3 regions of the Allobosea sp. NPDC055594 genome follow, and region 3 is predicted to be linked to each of the others. Evidence: predicted binding sites of a transcription regulator. Region 3 holds the regulator's gene; each other region holds the start of a gene.
What was found. Region 3 encodes PhoB, which activates phosphate uptake and scavenging genes when phosphate is short. Its sites were predicted from a motif close to TGTCATNNANCTGTCAT; they were not measured.

Region 1 (6,908 bases), on a different contig from region 3:
GGCGGTCTGGTTCAAGCAGCAGATCCCGAACGATCCCGACGCCCTGCCCCCGGTGCTCGACGTCGAGTGGAACGGCCATTCCAAGACCTGCCCGAAAAAGGTCGAGCGCTCGCTGGCGCTGGAGAAGATCCGGCTGATGCTGACCGAGCTCGAGCAGCTCACCGGCAAGAAGCCGGTGATCTACACCGACATCACCTTCCACAAGGACGTGCTGGAAGGCGAGCTCGACGACTACGCCTACTGGATCCGCTCGACCGCGGCCAAGCCCGAGGCGCGCTACAACAACCGGCGCTGGTCGTTCTGGCAATTCACCACCACCGGCCGCATCCCCGGCATCAAGGGCGATGTCGACCGCAACGCCTTCTACGGCAACGAAGGCGAGTTCGCCGGCTGGCGCGAGGGCCGCTTCGACATCGGCACCCGGACCTGGACGCGCGAACGTGGCGTCCCTCCCAATCCGACCCCCGGCCCCGAACATCCTCCGGTCGCGACGCTGCCGGGCGCGGCCGCCCCGGTCGCGGCATCGCGGTTCCATCCGGCGAGCCTCGGCCAGACCGCCGAGCGGGGCGAAGCCGAGGCGGAGTGAGCCGGCGGCGGCAGCGCCCCACCGGTTAACCAAGGCTGAAGCCGCTCGCTCGAATGCTAACCACCTCTTAACCCGGCGACGGCCTATCCTGCCTGGACACAGGGAGGACCGTATGGCGCGCCGCGCTGAAAGCAGTTCAGGAAAGCGGCGCATGCCCGGCCTTGGCTACCGCCTACTGATGACGGCAGGGCTCGGCCTGCTCTGCGCCACGCCCGCCCAGGCGCTCTACCCGAAAAAGGGCGATTCCAGCCCGCATGCCGGCGTCAGCGACGCCCGCCGGCGCTCGATCCAGGGCATCGACGTCTCGCGCTGGCAGGGCGACATCGACTGGGCCAGGGTCAAGGACGCCGGCACCCGCTTCGCCTTCATCAAGGCGACCGAGGGCGGTGACCATATCGACCCGAGTTTCCGCAAGAACTGGGAAGGCGCCAAGAAGGCCGGCGTGCCGCGCGGCGCCTACCACTTCGTCTATTGGTGCCGTCCGGCCAAGGATCAGGTGCGCTGGATGAAACGCCACATCCCGCGCGACGCCGACGCATTGCCGCCAGTGCTCGATGTCGAGTGGAACGGGCATTCGGAAGCCTGCGGCAAGAAGATGCCGCGCGCCAAGGCGCTCGCCAAGATCCGCGAGATGCTGAAAGGCCTGCAGGAGCACACCGGCAAGAAGCCAATCATCTACACCGACATCACCTTCCACGAGGACGTGCTGGAAGGCGAGTTCAACAACCACCCCTATTGGCTGCGCTCGACCGCGGCGCCACTGCGCCATCGCTATGAGCGTAAGCAGTGGGAATTCTGGCAATTCACCGCCACCGGCCGCGTGCCCGGCATCACCGGCGATGTCGACCGCAATGCCTTCTTCGGCACGGAGCGCGAATTCACCGCCTGGCGTGAGGGCCGCTTCGACATCGGCGCGCGCCAATGGCGTGGCGGCGAGCCGAAGGTCGCGTCGCCCAAACCGGCCGCACGCCCCGCGGCCGTCGAGACGAAGCTCGCCCGCGGTACGCCACCGGCACTGGTGCCGGCCCCGCGGCCGCCAAAGGCATTACTGACGCGTCAGGTCGCCAGCACGGGCTCGATCAAGCGAAACTAGAGCCTGCCGTTCTCACAGGTGGCTTCCCTCATCCTGGGCGAGCGAAGCTCGGCCCGGAGTCCATCGTAGATCTCGGTATCCTACGATGGACTCCGGGTCTGCGCCGCCTCGCGGCTCGCGCAGAATGACGGCAGCGTGTCCGAGTTCGATCAACAGGCTCTCGTTTGCAGACATGCCAGGCGGACTGTCGCGAAACCGTCATATGACGGGCGCTGATGCTGGCGGACATCCCGTCAGCCGGAAGCAGCGTGTCGATACTTCAGGATATCCAGTGCCAGGCCGGTTTCATCTGGGCCTATCGCTTCGACGATGAGGGCCGTGCCAGCCTCGTGCCGCGCGACCGGGCCCCCGCGCTCGCCCTCGACGGCGCCAAATTCGTCTGGCTCCATCTCGATCTCGTCCACAGCCGCACCAAGCAATGGATCGCCGAGCGCAGCGAGTTGCCGCTCGAGGCGCAGGCCGTCTTCCTGTCGCAGGACGAGCATCAGCGGCTCTATCACGACCCGGACTTCGTCTGGGGCATCACCTATGACCAGGTCCGCGAGGTCGACAGCCTCGCCGATGACTGGGGCATGATGCACTGGATCGTCGGCGAGCGCTTCCTGATCACCGGCCGCCGCCAGGCCCTGCAGGCGACGCGGCTGACCCGCGACACGCTGGAGGCGGGCTTTCGCGCCACCTCCCCCGAAATGCTGTTCGAGCGCGTCATCGAATTCGTGATCGAGGATGTCGCCGAGGATGTGAACCGCCTCGCCGACGACGCCGACTCGATCGAGGACCACATCATCGACGACCGGATCGGCGACGAGGCGCGCAAGCTCGGCGCGATCCGCCGGCGCACGGTCAGGCTGCATCGCCAGCTCAACGGTCTGCACCAACTGTTCCGCCGCTTCCAGGAGACTGCGACCGCCCGCGCCGCGCCGGAGAAGGTCAGGAGCGCGACCGCAAGGCTGCTTCACCGCGTCGACACCATGCTGGGCGACGTCCAGCTCGTGCAGCAGCGCGCAAGGCTTCTACAGGACGAGATCGCCGCCCGTCTCAGCGCCCAGACCAACCACCATCTCTACGTGCTCTCGATCCTGACCGCGACGCTGATGCCGGCGACGCTGGTCACCGGCTATTTCGGCGTCAACACCAAGGCCCTGCCCTTCCTCGAGACCGAGTTCGGCTGGCTCTATATTCTCGGCCTGTCGGGGCTGGCGGCGGGCGCGGTCTTCTGGCTGCTCAAGCGCCGAAACGTGATCGGTTGAGTGGCGCGAGGGCCTGCTCCGGCGAAAGCGAACCTTTACCGATGGTCCGCGTAGGATCTGCGGGAGTGGGAGCCGGGCACGGGAGAAAGCTTGTGCGTAGCAATGTGCTTGTCACCGGTGGCGGCGGACGGCTCGGGCGCGCTTTGTCGCAAGTCGGAGGCCAGGGCGTTCGTGGCCTGTCGAGCCGGGAACTCGACATCACCGATCCCGCTGCCGTCCGGTCCGCGCTCGATCGGCTGCGCCCGGCTGTCGTGATCAATGCCGCCGCGCTCAGCCGCGTCCAGGATTCCGACACCGCGCCGGAGCGCGCGCGCGCCGTCAACGCAGAAGCGCCGGGCGATATCGCACGAGCCTGCGCGGAGCGCGGCCTGCCCCTGATCCAGATCTCGACCGACTATGTCTTCGGGGCCGAGACCCTGCGGCCCTGGCGCGAGTCGGATCCGGTATCGCCCGTCAACAGCTATGGCCGCATGAAGGCCGAGGGCGAGCGCAACGTCCTCTCCGCAAGCGAGAGGGCCTGCATCGCCCGTGTGGCCTGGCTCTTCGGCGATGGCGAGGATTTTATCGCGACCCTGTTGCGGGGCGACACCGAGACCGTCCGCGTCGCCGACGATCAGATCGGCTCGCCGACGCCGATCGTCCCGCTCGCCGAGCGCCTGCTGGCGCTGGCCGGCCGGATCAGCGCCGGCGAAGCCACGCCACGAACGCTGCACATCGCCGGATCGCCGCCCGTATCACGCGCCGACTGGGTCGCCGCCGCATTCGAGGCGCTGCATCGTGCCGGGCGGCAAACGCCAGCGCTTGTGCGGGTTCCGATGGCGGAGTTCGGCGGCACCGTCCGCCGGCCCCATTACAGCGCCCTCGATTGCAGCCTTGCTGCCGAACTCTTCGGTGGCGAGATCGACTGGAGGATCGCAGCAGCCCGGCCCGAACTCTTCGCTGAACGGGTCCTGTCGGCTTAGCCGCACAGGCCGCCCGCCACCGGCACGGAGCCATTTGGGCTGCACGATCGACCAGTCAGGGCGCTGCCCGCCACGGACGACTGCCATGGCGGACAACCGACCTCTCCATCCCCGCATGGCGGTCCGTCGAGGCTCAGTTTGCGGCTTTCGCGTCCGGGAACACCCATTTGCCGCTGAGGATGGCTTGCTCGGGGCGATAGAGCCGCACCGTATAGTTCCAGCCCTCGACGATCGGCAGGCAGTTCGGGATCTTGCCGTCACAGCCGCCGAGCTGGACGGTCACGGAGCCATCCTCGCTTCTCTTCGCGGTGATGTTGTTGATCGAATAGGCATTGTAGGGGTTTTTCTCGAAGAACCCCTCTGGATTGTAGACGCTGACCGACCAGAAACCCTTCACAGGAACGATCTTCGGCACATTGATCGTATAGACCGTCTTGCCGTCGTTCTTCGCGGGCGTGAAACTCGCGTAGATCACATCCTTGTCCGGAATGCCGCCCCAACCGGCGGCCGTGCCGATCAGATGCTGGATCGGCTCGACCTGGCCACGGGCTCCGAAGGAGCCGCGAAACGACGTCTGGTATTTTGCCAGCCCGAGCAGCGCATTGCGAACACTCGTGAGGCTCTCCTCATCCCAGTTCGGAAGCTCGAGCTTCCCCGGCGCCTTTTGACTGACCTTGATGGCGTCCTGAAGCGTGTGGACCGCCTCGAGATCCTTCGGATCGTTGGGATCGACCAGCGTCCGGACAGCAACGAACGCGTATCGCGTGCCGACCGCCTCCTGGGTCAGCACGACCGGATCCGTGCCATAGGCGACGATCGGCAGGTAGTGATCCTGATCGACGACCATCATCGACATGTAGCGCTTGCCGGCGTCGGGCAGCGAGAGCGTTACCGGGCCGGCGGCAAGATCGAACACGGCAAACGAATAGAGCGTATCCCGGTTCATGCGAATGACCGTTTGCTTGTCGATCGCCGTCGGCTCCCGGGAGTGCTGGAACCTGCCCAGCCCGCCCAGCGTTTTTGCGTTCGCCGCAAGGTAATGGTCGGTCTCGGCGCGGATGAAATTATCGACGGTTACCGGCACTTTGCCGCCGCGTTCCTGGGCGAACACTCCGGTCGCCAGCGCGGCCGATGCGAGCACGAGACCAACCCCAACCAATCGGAACATGGAATTACCTCTTCTTTCAAGGATTGCGCCGGGCGAGGCGATCTCGATCGCGCGCGGCACCGGCTGGTAATCGACTATTGCCCGGACAGCGCCGCGATCTCGGCAGCGCAATCCGGCGCCGGGCCCATCCGCTTCGCCTTCGCAGCCTCGATCTCGGCCTTCGCGGCCTCGATATCGGCAAGGAAGGCCGGGTCGGTCTGCAGCCGAGCCACGGTCGCCGCGCCCATGATCCGCCCGGCATCGACATCGCTCTGCCAATGGGCGTTGCAGATCACGCGGCTTTGCCCGAATTCGAGACCGCGCTGGAGCAGCGCGTTCGAGCGCTCGGGATTGATCTGCGCGAAGACGAGAGCCCAGCCCCAGCCAGCAGCGGTATGACCGGATGGATAGGAGCCGTCGCCACGCAGAATCGCCTCCTGATCGGCCCGGCAGGTCGCTTCGCCGTGAACCACGAAGGGACGGACCCGGTTGTACTTGTTCTTCACGCCATAGGTGGAGAGGCCGAAATCCGAGAGCGTCTTCTGCATCATCGCGTAGAGGCGCGGCGTCTGCTCGGCGTCGATCCTGACGCCCATCGCGCAGGAGAAATTGTCGGCAGCCTGCGGAAAGGCAAGATCGGCATCGGCGAAGGCGAGCTTCCAGCGCGCGCTGTCTCGCAGGGGGATCGTCGCCTTGCGCGCTTCCTCGTCCCGGGCCAGGGCAGCCGAGTCCTTTTCGGGGGGTGAGCCGAGCAGGAGCAGGCTGTTCGGCAAGTCGGACTGCTTCAGATAGCCCGGCGCGATCTTGAAATGCGGATCGGTGACCTTAGGCCGGGCCTCGCCGGTCTGCGCGGGGGAATGCCCCCCAAGTGCGAGCAGGGCAAGCGCGGAAACAGCCGCGGCGCATACCGTATTGCCAGTCACGATTGCCATCCCTTTCGACATCGCCGAGTTCACGAACAGCCCGGTCAGAATCGGCATGTCGCAGCCAGGCGGGACCGTGCCGCGTCACCTCACAGGAAAAACCGCCGGAGTGCCAGCACCCCGCCGATTCCGCACGAACCGGCAGGCGAACTCCGTCGCGCTCATTTCGCTCATGGGCAGAGCGCCGGTCTTGCCATTTCGCGACAACCGCGAGCCGCTATGCTCCAAGTTCGCCGGCGGCGAATCCCCGAAAGCCGGCCTGGCGGAAGGCGTCACCCTGATGATCGCGGCGAGGTCGAATGGCTGACATCCCTCTGACGCGCGGCCAGTTTCTGCTCCCTTTCGTCAGCATCCTCGACGATATCGGCGCGCCGACCGACACGCTCCTGGAGAACTCCCGGCTGCCATCCTCTCTGGAGGACAAGAGCGAGCTCTACATTCCGCTCCTGCCGGCGCTGCGCTTCGTGGAAACCGCACAGCGCTCCCAGGGCATCGAGGATTTCGGCTTTCTCGCCGCACAGCGCCTGCATTTTTCCCATCTGAGGGAAAAGACCCGGGTCCTGATCACCCACGCCCCGACGCTGCTCGTCGCGCTGCGACACGCCTGCCATTGGGCGTCACGGGAAGATACGATTCTGAGCATGTGGATCGAGCACCACGATGATCACGTGCGAATCTGCAGCAGGCTCGCCGGGACACAGGGGCTGCTGCATCTGAAGCATGCGCAGTGGATCCAGAACATCTTCCCGATCCACATCACCAGGCAATTCGCCGGGCCGGACTGGATGCCGGCGGCGATCGCCTTCGAATCGTCCTATGCGCCGAGCCGCGCGACACGCGCCGCATGGCCGAATGTCCGGTTTCTCTCGAACCAGCATGCCGCCTGGGTCAGCCTGCCGGTGTCGCTCCTTGGCCTCTCCAACCGGTCGGCGGCTTGCCTCCCTGCG
Region 2 (6,908 bases), on a different contig from region 3:
CCTGCGTCGGCATCAAGGCGATGTGCCCGGCCATGGCGAATTCCTTCTTAGCTATTCCTGGTCGTCCCGGGGATCACGGGGAGGCCCGGGACGACCTTGATCCGGTGGGTCGGCTCGCTCAAGCGAGCTTGCCGACCGCGCCTTCGAGCAGACCCCAGGCCTCGGCGCCGAAGCGCTCCTGCCATTCCTTGTAGAACCCGCCTTCGCGCAGCTTCGCCCGGAAGCTGTCCGGGTTGGTCTTGTTGAAGGAAAGCCCCTTTGACTGCAGATCGGCCTGCACGGTCTCGTTCAGGCTCTTGATGTCGCCGCGCTGGGCGACGCCGGCATCATTGATCGCGGAGGCGACGACCTTCTGGATATCCGGCGGCAGGCCGCGCCAGGCGCGCCCGTTGGCGATGAACCAGAAACCGTCCCAGATATGGTTCGAGATCGCGCAATGCTTCTGCACCTCGAACAGCTTGGCGACCTGGATGATCGGCAGTGGATTCTCCTGCGCATCGACGACCCTGGTCTGCAGCGCCGAATAGACCTCCGAGAACTGCAGGCTGGCCGGCGCGGCGCCGAGTGCCTTGAACATCGAGATCGAGAGCGGCGAGACCGGAACGCGGATCTTCAGCGAGGCCATGTCGGCGGCCTGCTCGATCGGCTTGCCCGAGGTCGTCATCTGGCGGAAGCCGTTGTCCCACATCTTCTCGAAGGCGTAGAGGTTGACCTTCTCGATCGCGGCGCGGACATGCGCGCCGACCGGCCCGTCCATCGCCTTCCAGACCTGGTCGTAATCGGCGAAGGCGAAGCCGACTGCATTGATCGCCGCGACCGGCACCAAGGTCGCGATCACCAGCGCCGACGGCGTGAAGAAGGTGATGCCGCCATTGCGGACCTGGCTCAGCATGTCGGTGTCGCCGCCGAGCTGGTTGTTCGGGAAGATCTTGATTTCGACCCGGCCGTTGGTCTCCTTGGCGACGCGCTCCGCCGCCTGCTGGGCGCGGATGTTGAGCGGATGGCTGAGCGGCAGGTTGTTGCCGTATTTCAGCTCGATCTCGGCGGCCCGCGCGATCATCGGCATGCCGATCAGCGAAGCAGCGGGAACGGCGGCGAGGCTCTGCAACGCAGCGCGACGGGTCAGTCCGGTCATGATGTCCTCCCAGATTCGCTTGATGCGATTTGATTGCTCTTGATCGTCTTGCACTCAGGATAGAAATCACGTCTGATGGTCATCAAGCTCATTTTATGATGGTTTTTGATGGAATGAATATCCCGATTTCTACACCGGCGCTGCCTTTGGACGTCAGCACGGAGGTCGCCCCGCGCCGCCGCCAAATGGCCCGGGTCGAAGATGTCGCGAAGCTCGCCGGCGTCTCGACCGCGACCGTCGACCGGGTGCTGAACCAGCGGCCGGGCGTGCGGGCGGCGACGGTGCAGCGCGTGCTCAAGGCGGCCGGAGAGCTCGGCTACGTCATGGAAGGCGCGCTACCGGCGAGCGCGCTGCGGCCGCTCAGGCTCGCCTTCCTGCTGCCGGCCGGCACCAACCGCTTCCTCACCCTGCTCGGCCGCCAGATCGCCGGCGCGCAGGATCAACTCACCTCCTTCAACATGCGGGCCCGGGTCGAGTACATCGAGAGCTTCAAGCCCGAGCTCCTCGCCCAGCATCTGCGCCAGGCGGCGCGCGACGTCGACGGCATCGCCTTCATGGCGCTGGAGCACCCTTCCGTGCGCGAGGCGGTCGACGGCCTGGCCGAGCGCGGCGTGCCGACGGTGACGCTGATCTCCGACATCGCCAACAGCCGCCGCGTCGCCTATGTCGGGCTCGACAACCGCTCGGCCGGCCGCACGGCGGGCTATCTCGTCGCCCGCTTCATCGGCCGCCGCCCCGCCAAGGTCGCGATGATCGCTGGCAGTCTGAGCTACCGCGCCCATGAGGAGCGCGAGATGGGCTTCCTCCACCTGTTCCAGGAACTCTACCCGGCAATCGATGTGGTCGGCCTGCGCGAAGGCCACGACGACGAGGGCCAGAACTACCGGCAGACCAGGACCCTGCTGGCACAGCACCCCGATCTCGCCGGCATCTACAATATCGGCGGCGGCGCCGAGGGCATCGGCCGGGCCCTGAAGGAGACCGGGCGCCAGCACGAGGTCGTCTTCGTCGGGCACGGGCTGACGCCGGATACCCGCGCCCTGCTGATCGACGGCACGATGGACGCCGTGATCACCCAGCACCCGCAGGCGACGCTGATGACCTGCGTCTCGATCTTCGCCAATCTGCGTGCCGGGCGCCCGGCGACCGAGGGCACCAGCCGGCCGAGCACCGAGATCGTGCTCCGCGAGAACCTGCCCTGAGTCTCGATGTGCCGGGCGCCCTTCAGCGCCCGGTCAGGAAATAGCCGGAGAGGAGATAAGCGACGGCCGAGATCGCGCCCGCGGCCGGCATCGTCACGATCCAGGCGAAGACGATGCCGCGCGCCACGCCCCAGCGCACCGCCGCCATCCGGCGAGCGGCGCCGACGCCGATGATCGCGCCGGTGATGGTGTGCGTGGTCGAGACGGGGATGCCGAGATAGGTCGCCATGAACAGGGTGATCGCCCCGCCGGTCTCGGCGCAGAAACCCTGCTGCGGCGTCAGCCGGGTGATCTTCGAGCCCATGGTGTGGACGATCCGCCAGCCGCCGCAGAGCGTGCCGAGCGCCATCGCCGCCTGGCAGGAGATCACCACCCAGAACGGCACCGAGAAGCTGTCGCCCATCAGACCATGCGAGAACAAGAGCACGGCGATGATGCCCATGGTCTTCTGCGCGTCATTGGCACCGTGGCCGAGGGAATAGAGCGAGGCGGAGACGAATTGCAGCGAGCGGAAGGTGCTGTCCGCCTTGATCGGCGCCACTTTGAGGAAGCTCCAGGAGACGAACAGCACGAGCAGCAGCGCCAGCGCGAAGCCGATCGCCGGCGACATGAAGATCGCGACGAAGGTCTTGCCCAGCCCCCACCAGACGATCGAGGAGAAGCCCGCCTTCGCGAGCCCGGCACCGACCAGCCCGCCGATCAGCGCATGCGAGGAGCTCGACGGGATGCCGGCGATCCAGGTCACCACGTTCCAGGCGATAGCGCCGCTGAGCGCTCCGAAGATCACGCGGTCGTCGACGATCGCCGCCTGGATGATGCCCGAGCCGACCGTCTGCGCGACGTGCAGGCCGAAGAACAGGAAGGCGATGAAATTGAAGAAGGCGGCCCAGAAAACCGCCCAGCGCGGCGGCAGGACCCGCGTCGAGACGATGGTCGCGATCGAATTCGCGGCGTCGTGCAGGCCGTTCAGGAAGTCGAACAGCAGGGCGACGGCGATCAGGAAGATCAGGGAGGTGGCGACAGCGGAAAGGTCCACGGCGCACGCCGCCTAGAGATGTTCGAGCACGATGCGGCTGACCCGCTTGGCGACGTCCTCCAGCCGGTCGACCACTTTTTCGAGATGGTCGTAGACCTCGGCGCCGACGATGAAGCCCATCGCTTCGCCGCCGCGATGCGCCCTGAACAGCGCCTTCAGCCCCTGGCCGTGAAGCACATCGGAACGTTCCTCGATCGCGCCGATCTCCTTGGCCAGCGCCCCGATCACGACGGCGTTCTTCTTGATGTCCCGCAGCATCGGCAGGAGCCGCGCGACGCGTTCCGACGCCTGCACCACCACCACGCCGAGCTCGGCCATATCGGGCTCGAAACGCTCGACCTCGTAGAGCGCGATCGCCCTGGCGGTCTTGCGCATCTGGTCGATCGCGTCGTCCATCGAGCCAATCAGCTCCTCGATGTCGCCGCGATCGAACGGGGTGATGAAACTCCGGCCAGTCTCATGCATGACCTCCCCGGCGATCTCGTCGGCCAGGTGCTCCTGCTTGAAGATCTCGGCGCAGCCGGTCTCGATCGAGATGCGCCCGGAAAGCAGGGAATCCAGCGCCCTGGCGCCCGCGACCAGCGTGACCGCATGCGCCTCGAACAGATCGAAGAATTTGGGCTCTTTCGGGAGCAGCTTCTGGAACCAGCCGAGCACCGCGCACCTCGTCGTGATCGCACGGCCTGCCGCGCCGCCTTCGTCGCGGCAGGATACGAGCCGAATTCCCGCCAGCTTGTGTGACAGTTTCGTGACCGCTGCAACCACATCCTGCGCCGCTGCACAGATGCTTTCACCCTGCCGTCTTGCGGGAGCGAAGGGAGTACCTCGCCGGAGCAATGCGCGCCGCGGCCAAAGCGCCTTCCCTTGCATCATCTTGAATTGGCAAGCGCTGCGCGCAGGCGCATAGCTATCGCGGCTGGCGGGGCCTTGAGCGGAGGACTGGCCATGCACGCGATCGTCAGAACCTATTCCGGCAAGGGCGCCAAGGAGCTTTTCGACCTGCTCGAGAAGCGCAAGGCCGACGTCGAGAAGCTGATGCGGACGGCACCGGGCTTCTCGAACTACGCGCTGATCCGCACCCCCGATGGCGGGGTTTCCGTCACGGTCTGCAAGGACAAGGCCGGCACCGATGAAAGCCTGAAAATGGCGAAGGCGTGGATCAAGGAGCACGCCGGCAATACCGGCGTCGGCGCTCCCACCATCCTGGAAGGCGCCGTTCTCCTGCATGTGAAGTGACAGGCACGACATGAGCGAAGGGCCGCCGACCGCGGCCCTTCCCCCGGCCCGGCGGCTGCACGGCCGATCTATGCCTGCCGATTGCCCGGCTATATGACGGTGCGATGAGCCGCCGCGCCCTTTGTCTCTGGCTTGTCCTTTCCGCATTCGGCTGGCTCGCCGCCGGCCCGGCGCAGGCACGTCGCGTCCAGGTCGTCACCTCGTTCCCGCCTTCCTTCTTCGAGCCTTTCCGCGTTGCCTTCCGCGCCCGTCACCCGGACATCGCCGTCGAGATCGTGCAGCGCAAGACGACCGCCGCACTCGCCGACATCCACGCTCAGAAGCGGCCGGAGGCCGATCTGTTCTGGGCTTCGGCACCCGATGCCTTCGAGCTGCTGAAGCAGGCCGGACTGCTGGCGCCTCTGCAGGCGCGCGCCACCGGCGCCCCGGAGAGCATCGCCGGCTATCCGGTCAACGACCCCGCCGGCCGCTATCTCGGCTTCGCCATTTCCGGATACGGGCTGGTCTACAACCCCGGCTATCTCTCGGCGCGCAATCTGCCCGTACCGCGCAACTGGTCCGACCTCTCCGCTCCCGCCTATGCCGGCCATATCGGCCTGACCTCGCCGGCCCGCTCCGGTACCACCCATCTGATGGTCGAGGCGCTGCTGCAATCGCTCGGCTGGGAGCGCGGCTGGGCGCTCTGGTCGGCGATCGGCGGCAATCTCGCGACACTGACCGCGCGCAGCTTCGGCGTCACCACCGGCGTCGCGCGCGGCCGCTTCGGCATCGGCATCTCCATCGATTTCCTGACGGATTCCGGCACCGGCGAAGCCGAAACCAACCGTTTCGTATTGCCGGAGGAGACGCTGTTCGCGCCGGCCAGCATCGCGCGGCTCGCGACATCGCCCAATCCCAAAGAGGCCGAGCTCTTCGTCGACTTCGTGCTGTCTCCCGAAGGCCAAAGGCTGCTGCGCGAGCCGCGGATCGGCCGCCTCGCGGTCTCGCCGGCCGCCTATGGCCCTGACGAGACGCCGCCGCATCTCTCGGAAACAGCCGGTCTGTTCAGCAAGACTCGTTTCGACGCCGGCCTCTCCGCCAGCCGCTACGAACTCGTCAACATCATCTTCGACGAATGGATCACCTTCCGGCGCGCCGAGCATGCCCGGCTCTGGCGCAGCCTCCAGGCCATGGAAGCGGCGCTCCTTCGCCATCCCGACGAGCAGGCGGCGCAGTTTCTGACGCAGGCCCGCGCCGCCCTCACCCGTCCGCCGATCACCGCCGCGCAGCTGGAGCAGCCCGAGCGCTTCCGCAACCTCGTCCGCGTCCCGCGCGGCGTTGCCCCGCCCGAAGCGCAGGCGAAGCTCGAGACCGAGATCCGCGCCGCGATCGCCGCCCATGCCGCGGAGGCCGCCGACGCCCTGCGGCGGGCGACCGAACGGCTCGTCAGCCTGGGCTGGGCCGGGGCCGAGGATGGCCTTGCGGGAGCGAGGCCGTGAGACGCCTCTGGCCCGGCCGGCGTTTCGGCATCGGCGGCCGCCTGATCGCCGCCTTCCTCGGCGTCGGCCTCTTCGCCGTCGGCGCCGGCATCGTCGGCGTCATCTCCTATGAGCGGCTGAGCAAGGAGCTCGCGGCCATCGCCAGCGACCACCTTCCCGGCCTCGCCTCGGCAGCAAGGCTGGCCGAGGCCAGCGCGCGCGTGATCTCGGCGATGCCGGAGCTCGCCAATGCCGAGCGGCGCGACGTCTATGAGCGCAGCCGGCGCGCCGTCGGCGAGCGCCTGGACGAGCTCGACCGCGTCCTCTCCGAACGCAAGCAGGGCGGTTTCGACGTGCCGGCGTTGACTTCGGTCGCGACCGCGATCCGCGGCAATCTCGCGGCAATCGATGCCGTCTCGGAACGCCGTTTCCCGCTGGGCGAGCGCAACCGCGCCCTCGGCGAGGAATTGCGCTGGCTCCAGGCCGATCTGCTCGACGAGATCGAGCCGCTGACCGACGATGCCCGCTTCAACATCGAGACCGCGCTCGGACAGGCGAACACGGTCGCGACGCAAACCAGCCGCCCGAACGCCATCCGCGAGGAGACCCGCAAGAGCGAGGCGCTGATGACGCTGAACGCCCAGGCGAACCTGATCGTCGGGCTGTTCGGCCGCTTGGGCGCGGTGCGGACCCGCGAGGACATGGAGCAGACCGGCCATGTCATCGGCGAAGCGGTCGACCAGCTCGAGGTCGAGGCCAAGGCCCTCGCCGGCTGGCCCGACACCATCACCGTCCGCCAGATCACCCAGCGCCTGATCGGCCTCGCCGACACGACGACCGGG
Region 3 (6,908 bases):
CGTCCCGGCGCCGCTGCGCGAGGCCGGCTCTGCGCTCGGCGCCCCGCCTTCGGTGGTCATCACCGCGATCACCTGGCGGGCCGCGAAGTCCGGCATGGTCACCGGCATCCTGCTGGCGCTGGCGCGCATCGCCGGCGAGACGGCGCCGCTGCTCTTCACCGCGCTGAACAATAATTTCTGGTTCTCGCCGACCCTCGTCGGCGGCGTCTCCAACCTGCCGGTGACGATCTATCAGTTCGCCTCGGCCCCTTACGAGAACTGGCAGCAGCTCGCCTGGGCCGGTTCGCTGATCATCACCGTCTCGATCCTTTTGCTCTCGCTTATCGCCCGGCGCATCGTGCGCGGCGGCAAGTGAGCACCACGTCCGATCGGAAGGAACATGTCGATGCTCTCGACCCTGGAACTCAGCCCGCAGGTCCTCGACGCCCAGGCGCCGATCCGGATCGCGGTGAAGAACCTCGATTTCTACTATGGCGAGCACAAGGCGCTGAAGAACGTCAATCTCAGCTTCCGTGACCGCCACGTCACCGCGCTGATCGGCCCCTCCGGCTGCGGCAAGTCGACCCTGCTGCGCATCTTCAACCGGATCTACTCGCTCTATCCGGAGCAGCGCGCCACCGGCGAGGTCCTGCTCGACGGCCGCAACGTCATCTCCAACGATGTCGACGTCAACGAGCTGCGCTCGCGCATCGGCATGGTCTTCCAGAAGCCGACGCCCTTCCCGATGTCGATCTACGACAACGTCGCCTTCGGCATCCGCCTCTACGAGAAGCCGCCGAAATCGGAGCTCGACGACCGCGTCGAGGGCGCGCTGCGCCGCTCCGCCCTGTGGGACGAGGTCAAGGACAAGCTGAAGAGCTCCGGCATGGGGCTCTCCGGCGGCCAGCAGCAGCGCCTGTGCATCGCCCGCACCATCGCCCAGAAGCCCGAGGTGATCCTGTTCGACGAGCCGACCTCGGCCCTCGACCCGATCTCGACCGGCAAGATCGAGGACCTGCTGGAGCAGCTGAAGAGCGACTTCACCATCGTCATCGTCACCCACAACATGCAGCAGGCGGCGCGCGTCTCGCAGTACACCGCCTTCATGTATCTCGGCGAGGTCGTCGAGTTCGACGCGACCAACACTATCTTCATGAACCCCAACAAGAAGCAGACGCAGGACTACGTCACCGGCCGCTTCGGCTGAGCCCTGCCGTTCCGCTCGCCCTCGAAGGATTCGCCCCGATGTCCGACCATATCGTCCGCTCCTATGATGCCGACCTCGAAGGACTGCGCCGCAGCCTGGCCGAGATGGGCGGCATGTCCGAGCGCATGCTCGGCGACTCCACCGTGGCGCTGGTGCGCCGCGACACGGCGCTGGCCCAGAAGGTCATCACCGCCGACCAGCGGCTCGACAACCTCCAGCGCGATGTCGAGGAGAAGGCGGTGCTGACCATCGCCCGGCGCCAGCCGCTCGCCAACGACCTGCGCGAGCTGATCTCGGCGATCCGCATCGCCGCCGACATCGAGCGCGTCGGCGACCTCGCCAAGAACATCGCCAAGCGCGCGGTCGCGATCTCCGGCCAGTTCTCGCCGCCGCACCGCGCCGTGGTCGGGCTCGAGCATATGAGCCGCCTGGTCCAGGCGCAGCTCAAGGACGTGCTCGACGCCTATGCCGCCAGCAACGAGCAAAAGGCGATGGAGGTCTGGCGCCGCGACGACGAGATCGACGCGCTCTACACCTCGCTCTTCCGCGAGCTCCTGACCTATATGATGGAAGATCCGCGCAACATCACCTTCTGCACGCATCTTCTGTTCTGCGCCAAGAACGTCGAGCGCATCGGCGATCACACCACCAACATCGCCGAGACGATCCATTACCTGATCACCGGCCAGTCGGTGGAGGAGAGCCGGCCCAAGCTCGACACCACCAACATCCTGGTCGACCTGCCCGCGGCCAATGGCTGAGCGGATGGGCGCCTGAGCGGAGGCTCGACATGCCTGCACGCATCCTGATCGTCGAGGATGAGGAGCCGCTGACCCTGCTGCTCCGCTATAATCTCGAGGCCGAGGGCTTCGAGGTCGACACCGTCGCGCGCGGCGACGATGCCGAGCTGCATTTGCGCGACCATACCCCTGACCTCGTCCTGCTCGACTGGATGCTGCCCGGCCTTTCCGGCATCGAGCTCTGCCGGCGCCTGCGCGCCCGGCGCGACACGGAGCGGGTGCCGATCATCATGCTGACGGCGCGCGGCGAGGAGACCGAGCGGGTGCGCGGCCTCGCCACCGGCGCCGACGACTATGTGGTCAAGCCGTTCTCACTGCCCGAGCTGATCGCCCGCATCCAGGCGCTGCTGCGTCGGGTCAAGCCCGGCCATGTCGTCGGCATGCTGACCGCCGGCGATCTCGAGCTCGACCGGACGACGCGGCGGGTGCGCCGGGCAGGCGCCGAATTGCATCTCGGTCCGACCGAGTTCCGCCTGCTCGAATTCCTGATGCAGGCCCCGGGCCGGGTCTATTCGCGGGCCCAGCTGCTCGACGCCGTCTGGGGCCGCGACGTCTATATCGACGAGCGCACCGTTGACGTCCATGTCGGGCGCCTGCGCAAGGCGATCACCCCCGACGACGCCAAGGACCCGCTACGCACCGTGCGCGGCGCCGGCTACGCCTTCGACGAGACGTTCGCGCGAAGCTGAGCGCCAAGTCTGCCCTCATCCTTCGAGACGCAATCTGCGATCGCTCCTCAGGATGAGGGCTGGAGGTTCGACGCTCCGCGTGGCGCGGCGACGATCACCGCTGCGCCGGCGAGGCAAAGGGCTGCGCCCGTGAGGTCGAAACGGTCCGGCGGCACCTTCTCGACCAGCCACATCCAGCCCAGCGACGCGACGATGTAGACCCCGCCATAGGCGGCGAAGGCCCGGCCGGCGGCGGCGCTGTCGATCAGCGTCAAGAGCCAGGCGAAGAGCGCCAGCGCCAGAAGCCCCGGCAGCAGCCACCAGGCCGATTTGCCGAGCTTGAGCCAGGCCCAGAACGAGAAGCAGCCGGCGATCTCGGCCAGCGCGGCCCCCAGATAGATCGCGAAACTGGTCATGGCGCTGCGGCGAAGCTGGCCGCGAGCCGGGCGAAGACCGGACGGTAGGCTTCCGAGGCGAGCGGCGACAGCTCGCGGGCCTCGGCGAGGTCGAACCAGCGGATCTCGCTGTGCTCGTCATTGCTGATCCGGGCTTCGCCCACCCAGCCGGTCACCGCGAACAGATGCCACAGAGCCGGGGTGACGCCGTCGCTCTCGGTCGTCTCGATGGTGGTCAAGCGCGTGAAGCTGGTCGGCTCGATACCGATCTCCTCCTGCAATTCGCGTCTCAGTGCCTGCTCGATCGTCTCGTCGGGCTCGACATGCCCGCCGATCGTGTCCCAGCAGGACGGTCTGTTGCGGCGATGCGGGGCTCTCAGTCCGAGCAGGATGTCTCCGCCCCGGATCGTCAGGGCGCAGGCATATTCGACGGGCGCGGGACGTTCTGCGGTGCGCATCGGCGTCTCTCCACCAATGGAAAAGCCGGCCCGAGGGCCGGCTTCAATTCTTCTACACAGGGGTGCCGGGTCAGGCGCGCACCTTGCTGCGGTCGCGGCGCCGGTCGGCCGCCGGCTGGTAGGCGATGCGGGCATGATAGCCGCAATAGGGCATGCCGGTCAGCGAGCGGCCGCCGCAGAAGCGGAATTCCGGCGAGGTCGGGTCGCCCATCGGCCAGCGGCACATATATTCGCGCAGGTCCATGATGGTGACGCGCTCGGAGAACGGGATCACCACCTCCTCGGCCGGGGCCGCCGGGACGTGCTCCGCTTCCGGTTCCGCCTCGATCTCCGGGACGAATTGCGGGGCGAGCGCCGTGTTGCCGCGGGTCATGCCGCCGCTCGCGGCGGCAGGGCTCGCCATCGGATGGGCCGGCGGACGCGTCGTCGGCTTGCGCGGGCGCGGCGCGGCCGAGCCGGGATTCTTGGCGCGGCCCGAAAGGCCGAGGCGGTGGACCTTGCCGATGACAGCATTGCGGGTGACGCTGCCGAGTTCGCCGGCGATCTGGCTGGCGCTCAGTCCGTCATTCCAGAGCTTCTTGAGCAGTTCGACGCGTTCGTCGGTCCAGGCTCCAGCTTCGCTCATCGATTTCACCTGTCTTCGTCATGCCTCGCCATAGCCCGGCGACGCATAGGAAAAGATCATGGCGGAATCCGATATCGGCAGCGCCCGTCGAAGAACGGAAACCGCTACGCTCGGAACTGACGATACTGGAGACGCCGCACGAGATGTCGTATCTGACGAGGCCGACCATACAAGATGGCTTGACTCGGCCACAAGAGTCGCCGAATCGGAAATCGTCTTTTCCCCAGACAAAGCTTCGATCCCGCAGTCAGGTGAGTCTATTTGGCAACGCTGCGGCGCCCGGCCGGAATTGACAGTGCCGGACCGCTTTTGCATAGTCTTCTCAATGCGGCCGCCCTTGGGGCGGCGCTTATGTTTTGAGCGATCCGGACTTTCGAGCGATGCGGCTGACGGCGCGACGAGAAAACGGGAAAGGCCTGCGACGATAACGTCGCCGCGGGGTCGCATCGTGCTGGCAGATCGCCGCCGCGCCCCGAACCACCGCTTCACACTCCGGCGCCCAGCGCTTTCCGTTACGTTCCGTCGCGAGGACCTCGCTCCATGAGCTCCGCTTCCGTTTCCGCCAATGCCTCCGTTCTGCTGCCGACCTATGCGCGCGCACCCGTCGCCTTCGAGCGCGGCGAAGGTGCCTGGGCGATCACCGCCGATGGCCAGCGCTATCTCGATTTCGGCGCCGGCATCGCCGTCAACGCGCTCGGCCACGCCCATCCGCATCTGGTCAAGGCGCTGACCGAGCAGGCCCAGCGCATCTGGCATACCTCCAATCTCTACGCGATGCCGGACGGCGAGAAGCTCGCCCGCCGGCTCTGCGAGGCGACCTTCGCCGAGCGCGTCTTCTTCACCAATTCGGGCGCCGAGGCGAACGAATGCGCGATCAAGATGGCGCGCAAGTACCATGCGGCGCAGGGCCATCCCGAGCGCTACCGCATCGTCACTTTCGAGGGCGCCTTCCACGGCCGCACGCTGGCGACCATCGCTGCCGGCGGCCAGCAGAAATACATCGACGGCTTCGGCCCGAAGGTCGACGGCTTCGATCAGGTGCCCTTCGACGACGAGGCGGCGCTGCGCGCGGCGATCACGCCGGAGACCGCGGCGCTGATGATCGAGCCGATCCAGGGCGAGGGCGGCCTGCGCTCGGTGCCGATGCGCTTCCTCAAGCTGCTGCGCCAGCTCTGCGACGAGCACGGCCTGCTCCTGATCTTCGACGAGATCCAGACCGGCGTCGGCCGTACCGGCAAGTTCTTCGCCTATGAGCACAACGGCGTCGCGCCCGACATCATGTCGATCGCCAAGGGCATCGGCGGTGGCTTTCCGATGGGCGCCTGCCTTGCCACCGAGGCGGCGGCGGCCGGCATGGTGCTCGGCACGCATGGCACCACCTTCGGCGGCAATCCGCTGGCCATGGCGGTCGGCAACGCCGTGCTCGACGTCATTCTCGAGCCCGGCTTCATCGAGCACGTCGCCCAGATCAGCCTGCGGCTGAAGCAGTCGCTCGCCGAGCTCAAGGACAAGCATCCCGACGTGATCGAGGAGATCCGCGGCCAGGGCCTGATGCTCGGCCTCAAGCTGCGCACCCCGAACACCGATTTTGTCGCCGAGGCGCGCGCCGCCGGCCTGCTCGTCGTCGCCGCCGGCGACAATGTCGTGCGCCTGTTGCCGCCGCTGATCATCGGCGATGCCGAGGTCGGCGAGGCGCTCGCGCGGCTCGACAAGGCGGCCGGCGCCGTCGAGGCGACGCTGGCCCGGCCGGCGGCGGAATGAGTATGGGGACTCCAGTGCGTCACTTCCTCGACCTGTCCGATTTCTCCAGCGAGCAGCTGCAGGCGATCCTGCGCGCCGGCAACGAGATCAAGGCGCGGCGCCGCACCCCGGCCGCTGCGGGCGATCGCCTGCTCGAGGGCAAGGTCATCGCCATGATCTTCGAGCAGCCCTCGCTGCGCACCCGCGTCTCCTTCGATGTCGGCATCCGCGAGCTCGGCGGCTCGCCGATGATGGTGACCGGCCAGGAGATCGAGCTCGGCGAGCGCGAGACCATCGCCGACACGGCGCGGGTGCTCTCGCGCTATGTCGACGCGATCATGATCCGCATGCTCGACCATGATTCCGTGGTCGAAATGGCGAAATACGCGACCGTCCCGGTGATCAACGGCCTGACCAAGCGCCAGCATCCCTGTCAGGTCATGGCCGACGTCATGACCTTCGAGGAGCGCAAGGGGCCGATCAAGGGCAAGCGCATCGCCTGGACCGGCGACACCAACAATGTCCTGACCTCCTGGGTGCACGCCGCCGGCCGGCTCGATTTCGAGCTCGCCATCGCGACGCCCGAGGAACTGGCGCCGCCGCCCGCGCTGATCGACTGGGCCCGCAAGCAGGGCGCCAAGCTCTCCCTGACCAACCGACCCGAGGCCGCCGTCGAAGGCGCTGATTGCGTCATCACCGATTGCTGGGTCTCGATGGGCGACGAGGAAGGCACGCGCCACAACCTGTTGCGTCCCTATCAGGTCGACGAGCGCCTGCTCGGCCGCGCCGGGAAGGATGCGATCTTCATGCATTGCCTGCCGGCATCGCGCGGCGAGGAAGTCACAGACGCGGTGATGGACGGTCCGCAATCGGCAGTGTTCGACGAGGCCGAGAATCGGCTGCATGCCCAGAAGGGCATTCTGGCCTGGTGCTTCGGCGCGGTGGCGACGTGATGGCCGAGAACGCTGCCGTCGGTGCTGCGGCGCCGGACGACCGGGTTCTGCCCTATGCGGTGCCGGCGCTCGACATCCGTGGC

Region 1: the regulator PhoB is predicted to act here: its motif matches at 1,865-1,881, upstream of ACWGRX_RS00090 (CorA family divalent cation transporter).
Region 2: the regulator PhoB is predicted to act here: its motif matches at 4,111-4,127, upstream of ACWGRX_RS22765 (DUF47 domain-containing protein).

Annotation. Positions count from the first base shown of each region.
Region 1 covers NZ_JBSHIO010000001.1:11,632-18,539, reverse strand. The annotation lists gene ACWGRX_RS00100 (glycoside hydrolase family 25 protein) at 1-586, shown strand, start outside; gene ACWGRX_RS00095 (glycoside hydrolase family 25 protein) at 738-1,679, shown strand; gene ACWGRX_RS00090 (CorA family divalent cation transporter) at 1,928-2,929, shown strand; gene ACWGRX_RS00085 (SDR family oxidoreductase) at 3,022-3,891, shown strand; gene ACWGRX_RS00080 (DUF1254 domain-containing protein) at 4,025-5,059, opposite strand; gene ACWGRX_RS00075 (acid phosphatase) at 5,134-5,961, opposite strand; gene ACWGRX_RS00070 (hypothetical protein) at 5,951-6,268, shown strand; gene ACWGRX_RS00065 (helix-turn-helix transcriptional regulator) at 6,261-6,908, shown strand, end outside.
Region 2 covers NZ_JBSHIO010000015.1:70,028-76,935, reverse strand. The annotation lists gene ACWGRX_RS22785 (TRAP transporter large permease) at 1-34, opposite strand, end outside; gene ACWGRX_RS22780 (TRAP transporter substrate-binding protein) at 119-1,135, opposite strand; gene ACWGRX_RS22775 (LacI family DNA-binding transcriptional regulator) at 1,321-2,337, shown strand; gene ACWGRX_RS22770 (inorganic phosphate transporter) at 2,360-3,373, opposite strand; gene ACWGRX_RS22765 (DUF47 domain-containing protein) at 3,386-4,030, opposite strand; gene ACWGRX_RS22760 (hypothetical protein) at 4,319-4,609, shown strand; gene ACWGRX_RS22755 (ABC transporter substrate-binding protein) at 4,714-6,087, shown strand; gene ACWGRX_RS22750 (ATP-binding protein) at 6,084-6,908, shown strand, end outside.
Region 3 covers NZ_JBSHIO010000004.1:338,412-345,319, reverse strand. The annotation lists gene pstA (phosphate ABC transporter permease PstA) at 1-355, shown strand, start outside; gene pstB (phosphate ABC transporter ATP-binding protein PstB) at 380-1,186, shown strand; gene phoU (phosphate signaling complex protein PhoU) at 1,225-1,947, shown strand; gene phoB (phosphate regulon transcriptional regulator PhoB) at 1,977-2,675, shown strand; gene ACWGRX_RS11150 (YnfA family protein) at 2,723-3,070, opposite strand; gene ACWGRX_RS11145 (NUDIX hydrolase) at 3,067-3,507, opposite strand; gene ACWGRX_RS11140 (GcrA family cell cycle regulator) at 3,578-4,132, opposite strand; gene ACWGRX_RS11135 (aspartate aminotransferase family protein) at 4,673-5,893, shown strand; gene argF (ornithine carbamoyltransferase) at 5,896-6,825, shown strand; gene ACWGRX_RS11125 (Hsp33 family molecular chaperone) at 6,825-6,908, shown strand, end outside.